One region of the Marinibacterium sp. SX1 genome, then DNA from elsewhere that is predicted to be linked to it. Evidence: riboswitches for the same ligand, from Rfam matches in the RefSeq annotation. Region 1 holds a riboswitch; the other holds the start of a gene.
The links. A riboswitch is a leader RNA that binds a small molecule or an ion and turns the genes downstream of it on or off. The one in region 1 is predicted to bind cobalamin.

Region 1 (3,439 bases):
ACCTCGCCGTAATTGACGATCACGATGACCTCGGGATTGCGCGCGACCACCTCTTCCCAGCCGATGGTCGCCCAGCTTTTCTCGAAATCATTCATGATGTTGGTGCCTCCCGCCGCTTCGATCAGCGCGTTGGGCATGGCATAGCGCCCGGCGGTGAAAGGCGTTTCCTCGCCGCTGTCATAGACGAAAACACGCGGCGCGTGGTCCAGCGCCGGCAGCTCGGCCAGGTAGGCCGCCAGCTCTGCCCTGTAGCCATCGACCAGCGCCTGCGCCCGGTCCGGCACGCCGAAAATCGCGCCGAGGTTCAGCAGGTCGTTGTACATGTCGTCCATGCTGGCCGCGGGCTTGTCCATGATATGGGTGCAACTTTCGGTCAGCTCGTAGACCTGGATGCCGAAGGGGGCCAGCGTCTCGGGCGTGACCTCGCCGCCGACACGCATGCCGTAGTTCCAGCCGGCAAAGTAGAAATCGGCCCCGGCGCCGACCAGCACCTCCTTGGACGGGTATTTCTCGGCCAGTTCGGGCAGCGCGCCGATGCCCGCGCGCATGTCCTCGTCGATCTTGTTCCAGCCGTTGATGCCGGTAAAGCCGACCATGCGGTCGGTCAGATCCAGGGCCAGCATCATCTCGGTCAGGTTGACGTCGTTCGACACGGCGGCGGCGGGCGGCGCGTCAAAGGTGACCTGGCGGTCGCAGCTCTGGACGGTGACGGGGTCGGCCAGGGCCGGCGCGGCGGCACAGAGCGCCAGCGTGGTGATCAGGTGTTTCATGGATCGGGTCTTTCGCAATCAGAGATGGAAGGTCAGGTGGGCTTTGCCACCCGGGTCGAGCGACCGGCGCTGCACGCGCACGCCGAAGGCCCGGGCGATCAGGTCTTCGGTCAGCACGGTGTCGGGCCGGCCACAGGCCAGCATCCGGCCGCCGGCCAGCAGCAGCACCTCGTCGGCCAGGTCGGCCGCCAGGTTGATGTCATGCAGGCTGGTCACGATGGTCGGGCCCAGGCCGCGCAGCAGCGCCAGCAGTTCCAGCTGGTGGCGGATGTCGAGATGGTTGGTCGGCTCGTCCAGGATCAGCAGGCGCGGTTCCTGGGCCAGGGCCCGGGCGACCATGACCCGCTGCCGTTCGCCACCCGAGAGCGATCCGAACAGGCGGTGGGTAAAGGCCGCCAGGCCCAGCCGGGCCAGCACGTCGCGGACGATGGCCGCATCCCTCTCGCCGCCGCTGGCGCTGGCCGACAGGTGCGGCGTGCGGCCCAGGGCCACGATCTCCCCCACGGTCAGGGCGAAATCGGTCGGCTGTTCCTGCAGCACGACGGCCACCGACCGGGCGACCTGGCGCGCCGATTGCGCCCAGATGTCACCCCCGTCCAGAAGCACCCGGCCCGCCCGGGGGCGCAGGTAACGATAGAGCAGGCGCAGAAGCGTCGACTTGCCCGCGCCGTTGGGCCCGATGACGGCCAGGATGCGCCCGGCCCCGATCTCGAAGCTGGTCGGCTGCAACAGGGTCAGCCCGCGTTTCGGCCCCCAGGTCAGGCCCTCGGCCCGCAGGGCGGCGGCCTCAGGGGCGGGGCGGGGTGAGGAGCCGGGCGGGGCGCCGGGCGACACGGGGCCCGGGCCGGGTGGTCGGGGGATTGTTTGGGTCATGATCGTTGCGCCCTCCGCGCGACCGCGGGGAGAGCCGGATATCCATCACACCTGTCGGCTGTCGCCGTCTTGCCATGTCGGACCTCCTGCCGGGGCACCCCGCCCGGTCAAAGTTGATGTCACGATGGCAGGTCTCCTGACTTGCGGGTCACGGCTTGCCCGAGCCTTCCCGGCCATGGCTGGCCAGTGGGTCTCTCGGGGTCGCTCGCCGCCTACAGTTGCGGGGGCAGTCACGGATTTGGCCCGGGGGCCGCACCGTATTCCCTTTTCATCCCGGAAAAGCACTCCCCGGGAAACCATCGCCGGCACTAGACCGGGCGGCAGCGGAATGGTCAAGCGCCAAGCGGTGGCGCCTCGCCCCCGCCCACCGACAGGCGCGCACCGCCCGGCCAGGGGCCGGGGACGTGCAAGCGATCTGGGCGGCAGGGCACGGGCTGGCATGGTGGTGGGAATCTCGCGGCTCAAAATGATATGTTATAACGTAACACTTATCTTGCCGAAATGGCCGGGTCAATTCCCCTTTGACTGTCCCCCGCGCCTTCTCCTGCCCGCCCCATCGGCCATTCGCCATCGCCATGCCGGCCAAGGCGTCAGCGGACCCCGCATGGGGGCCCGCTGGCCGTTTCATTCGGATCAGAACGGCATGTTCCAGCGCAGCGCGCCGCCGTAATCGCGTTCATTGCCCGTCAGGTGCCCAAAGGCCGACAGGTCGAACGACCCGCCCCCGGCGGCCAGGATGGTCACCCCGGCCGACAGGTCGAACTGCGTGCTGTCGATCTCGCTGCGCCAGTCGAACGGAGCCACCCCGCTCGACGCCCCGGCCAGCCGCGCGCTTGCGTCAAAGGACGTGTTGCCCAGGAATTGGGTCACCGCCAGCACGGCATTGGGCCGGATCTCGGTGCCCCGTGCCGTCACAAAGCTGCCCCCGACCTCCAGCCCCGGGCGCAGGTAGGCAAAGGTCTCGGCCGCCGTATCGATGGCCAGCGCCGTGCCCGACCCGCTCTCGGTGTAGGAACTCTCGCCGAAATGGGCGAGCCCCAGGTCCATCCGCGGCTTGAGGAACCAGCCGCCCTGGTCGAACGTATAGCCCGCGCGCAGCTGGGCGCCCGACACCCATTGGTCCTGGTCACCGCTGGCCACATCGGCCCCGGCCACCCGCCGGTTGTCGAAACGGCCATGGCCCGCATGGATCGCCGCGCCGAATTCCCAGCGGTCGACGAACCGCTTGACCGACAGCCCGCCGGAAAAGGTATCACCCTCGCTGGTCGCACCGGTATCGGTCGTCAGGCTGGTGGAATCGTAGGCCAGCGCCCCGCCCAGGGCGAGACCGTTGTCGAGCAGCATCTGCCCCCCGGCCGTGATCCGCAGCCCGTCCTGGTCAAAGCCCGAGGCGCCGCCGGTGGCATCGCGTTCGAACCGGTTGACCCCCAGGGTCACATAGGCGCATTGGCCGTCCTCGGCCCAGACATTGCCCTGGCCCTCGTGCGGACAGCTGAACAGCCCGTCGGCAAAGCGCAGCGTGCGGTAGAGCCGGGCAACGCCGTTGCTGGTGGCCAGCTCCGGGCTGAGCCCGTTCATCGCCACGGCGTAATCCTCGTGGCTGGCCACTTCGATCAGGGTCTGGGCCAGGCCGTCTTCCAGCTCGCCCTGCTGGTAGAGCGCGTTGAAATAGCTGGTCAGCCCGCCCTGGTTACCGTTCAGCGCGGCCAGCAGGGTGTCGTTGGCGTAGTCGACCTCGTAGCTCAGGGTCAGCTCGGTGTCGGACGCCGCGGCCAGCTGATAGCGCGCAACGACCG
Region 2 (3,439 bases), 1.4 Mb from region 1:
CCGTGGCCACGGCAAAGATGTTGGGGTCAAAGATGATGTCCTCGGGCGGAAAGCCCACCTCTTCGGTGAGGATCCTGTAGGCCCGGGCACAGATTTCCGTCTTGCGGGCAAAGGTGTCGGCCTGGCCGTCCTCGTCGAAGGCCATGACCACAACCGCCGCGCCATAGGCCAGGCAGAGGCCGGCGTGATGGCGAAACGCCTCTTCGCCTTCCTTCAGCGAGATCGAGTTGACCACCGGCTTGCCCTGCACGCATTGCAGCCCGGCCTCGATGACCTCCCACTTGGAACTGTCGATCATGATCGGCACGCGGGCGATGTCGGGCTCGGCGGCGACGAGGTTGAGGAAATCGATCATCGCCTGTTTGGAATCGATCAGGCCCTCATCCATGTTGATGTCGATGATCTGGGCGCCGTTGGCCACCTGGTCGCGGGCCACGTCCAGGGCGGTGGCATAGTCGCGGTTGGTGATCAGCTTGCGGAACTTGGCGGATCCGGTGACGTTCGTGCGCTCGCCGACGTTGACGAAGGGAATGTCGCTGGTCAGGACAAAGGGTTCCAGGCCGGACAGGCGGAGCAGATGATCGCTCATGCGAGGGTCTCCCGTTTGATCTGGCGCGGGGCGTGCGGGGCAACGGCCTCGGCAATGGCGCGGATATGGTCGGGCGTGGTGCCGCAGCAGCCGCCGACCACGTTGACCAGCTTTTCCCGGGCGAAGATTTCCACCTGCTTGGCAGTGTCCTCGGGGCCTTCGTCATAGGCGCCGAAGGCATTGGGCAGGCCGGCATTGGGATAGGCGCAGATCAGGCTGTCGGCGACCCCGGCGAGTTCGGACAGGTGCGGGCGCATGGCCGAGGCGCCCAGCGCGCAGTTCAACCCGACGGTCAGCGGCCGGGCATGGCGCACCGAGTGCCAGAAGGCGGTCGGCGTCTGGCCCGACAGCGTGCGGCCCGACGCATCGGTGATCGTGCCGGAAATCATCACCGGCAGGCGCGTGCCATGTTCGGCAAAGGCCTCGAAACAGGCAAAGACGGCGGCCTTGGCGTTGAGCGTGTCAAAGATCGTTTCGATCAGGATCAGGTCGGCCCCGCCTTCGATCAGCCCGCGGATCTGCTGGCCATAGGCCAGGCGCAGGTCGTCGAAGGTCACGGCGCGATAGCCCGGGTCGTTCACGTCGGGGCTGATCGAGGCCGTCCGGTTGGTCGGCCCCACGGCTCCGGCCACCCAGCGGGGCTTGCCGTCTTCGGCCGTGGCCCGGTCCAGCGCCTTGCGGGCGATGCGGGCGCCGGCGACGTTCAGGTCATGCACCGCGTCTTCCATGCCGTAATCGGCCTGGGCGATGGTGGTCGAGGAAAAGGTGTTGGTTTCGACGATGTCCGCCCCGGCCATGACGAAATCATAGTGGATCTGTTCGATCACCTCGGGCTGGGTCAGCGACAGCAGGTCGTTGTTGCCTTTCTGGGGATGGTCGGAATGGTGCGGACAGGGCTTGTTGCCATGGCCGTGGAAATCGTCTTCGCCCAGGCCCAGCGTCTGGATCTGCGTGCCCATGGCGCCGTCGAGGATCAGGATGCGATCCTGGGCCGCGCGGGTGAGATCGGCAAAAGCCGGTGAGGCGGGAAGCGTGAAGGCATGCATGGATGGGGCTCGCGAGTTTGATCGCGCCCTCTTTACCGCGCGTGGGGAACTGAGGGCAAATTCATAATGGGAAAGAAGAATATGAGCCTCAGTCATGAAGATGCCCCGCATTTCGATGGATCGCCCAATGCGCTTGCAGGGCATGGCCGGGCGGCGCGGGACAGGGGCCGGACCGCGCCACACGGCCGGATTTGCCGATTGACAGCTGCGCGGGTTTCCTGCCAAGCGTGACGGCGACCGGTTCCGGGGCCTTTCGGGGGCCCGGAGGAAAGAGGGAATGCAGTGCGGCGCCAGGGGCCTTTGCCCGGACGCGCCAAGTCTGCAACTGCCCCCGCAACTGTAAGCGGCGAGCGCGGCTGACATGCCACTGGAGCAATCCGGGAAGGCCAGACCGGCGCCACGACCCGCAAGTCAGGAGACCTGCCGGACAAGCGCCTTTGGGAAAAGGCGTTCCCACCGGACGCCGGGGTGCGCGTCTGGCCTGTGGCGGCGCATGGCTTGCGCGCCGCTCAACGGGTCTGCCGCCCTTGTCGTCCTGACAGCAATTGCGCCGGGTGTGGCGCAAGTCGACAAGGATGAAGACCACATGAGACAGACCCTGCTGACCGCGGTGGCCGCCTCTGCCCTGGCCGCGATGGTGCCGTTTCTGGCCCCCGGCGCCGCCCGGGCCCATTTCCTGCTGGAATACACGACCGACACGATGATCGACCGGCCCGGCGATGTGCCGGTCAAGCTGATCTTCTGGCATCCGATGACCGTCGGCCATGTCATGGACCTGGCGATGCCCGAAGAATTCTACATGATCCACAACGGCGAAAAGACCGACCTCAAGGGCTCGCTGGAGCCGGTCGACTTCACGGGCGGCGAGAACACCGGGGCGGCCTTCAGGGGCGTGGTGCCGGTCAAACGCTCGGGCGATTACGTCCTGGTGACGGTGCCGGTGCCCTATTACGAGGAATCCGAGGATATCTATATCCAGCAGCTGACCAAGGCCTTCCTCAACCGCAACGAGCTGCCGACCGACTGGATGGAGCCCGTGGGCCTGCCGACCGAGATCGTGCCGCTGAACAAGCCCTACAACGTGCTGGCCGGGTCGACCTTCACGGGCCGGGTCCTGGCCGATGGCGCGCCGGTCGCCGGCGCCGAGATCGAGATCGAATACATGGCCGCCGAACCCGACATGGAGAGCGCCTCCGCCTCCGCGCCCGTCGTTGCCCCGCCGCCGGGTGGCGCGGTGGTCGCGGTGTCGGATGCCAACGGCTATTTCACCTTCGGCATCCCGAAAGCCGGATACTGGGGCTTTGCCGCCCTGGGCACGGGCCCCGCGACCGAGCACGACGGCAAGGAGCTGAGCCAGGACGCGGTGATCTGGATCCGCGCCTGGGACCTGGAGTAACCGGCCATGCACATCGTCGATGGCGCCCTGTCCAACCCCGTTGTCATCGGTGGCGCGATTGCCGCCGTGGGCGGGGTGGCCATGGGCCTGCGGTCGCTGACACTCGAACGCATCCCGGCCACGGGCATGCTGTCGGCCAGTTTCTTCGTGGCCTCGCTGATCCACGTGCCGATCGGGCCATCGTCGGTGCACCTGATCCTCAACGGCCTGGCCGGGCTGGTGCTGGGCTGGGCGGCCTTTCCCGCCCTCTTTGTCGGCCTGTTGCTGCAGACCGTGTTCTTCGGCTTTGGCGGGCTGACCGTGCTGGGCGTCAACACCGTCAACATCGCCCTGCCCGCGGTGCTGGTCGGGCTGGTGCTGGGCCGGCTGGTCGCCCGGGGCAGCCCGCTGTCCGGAGCGATCTGGGGC

Region 2: linked by a shared signal. The riboswitch ahead of ACK3BB_RS11675 (DUF4198 domain-containing protein) and the one ahead of ACK3BB_RS05465 (ABC transporter ATP-binding protein) in region 1 are both predicted to bind cobalamin.

What each region holds. Positions count from the first base shown of each region.
Region 1 covers NZ_CP177144.1:1,202,362-1,205,800, reverse strand. Annotated here, with positions in the region: gene ACK3BB_RS05470 (ABC transporter substrate-binding protein) at 1-770, opposite strand, end outside; gene ACK3BB_RS05465 (ABC transporter ATP-binding protein) at 789-1,643, opposite strand; cobalamin riboswitch at 1,753-1,959, opposite strand; gene ACK3BB_RS05460 (hypothetical protein) at 2,277-3,439, opposite strand, start outside.
Region 2 covers NZ_CP177144.1:2,604,419-2,607,857, reverse strand. Annotated here, with positions in the region: gene metH (methionine synthase) at 1-589, opposite strand, end outside; gene ACK3BB_RS11680 (homocysteine S-methyltransferase family protein) at 586-1,635, opposite strand; cobalamin riboswitch at 1,857-2,077, shown strand; gene ACK3BB_RS11675 (DUF4198 domain-containing protein) at 2,222-3,031, shown strand; gene cbiM (cobalt transporter CbiM) at 3,038-3,439, shown strand, end outside.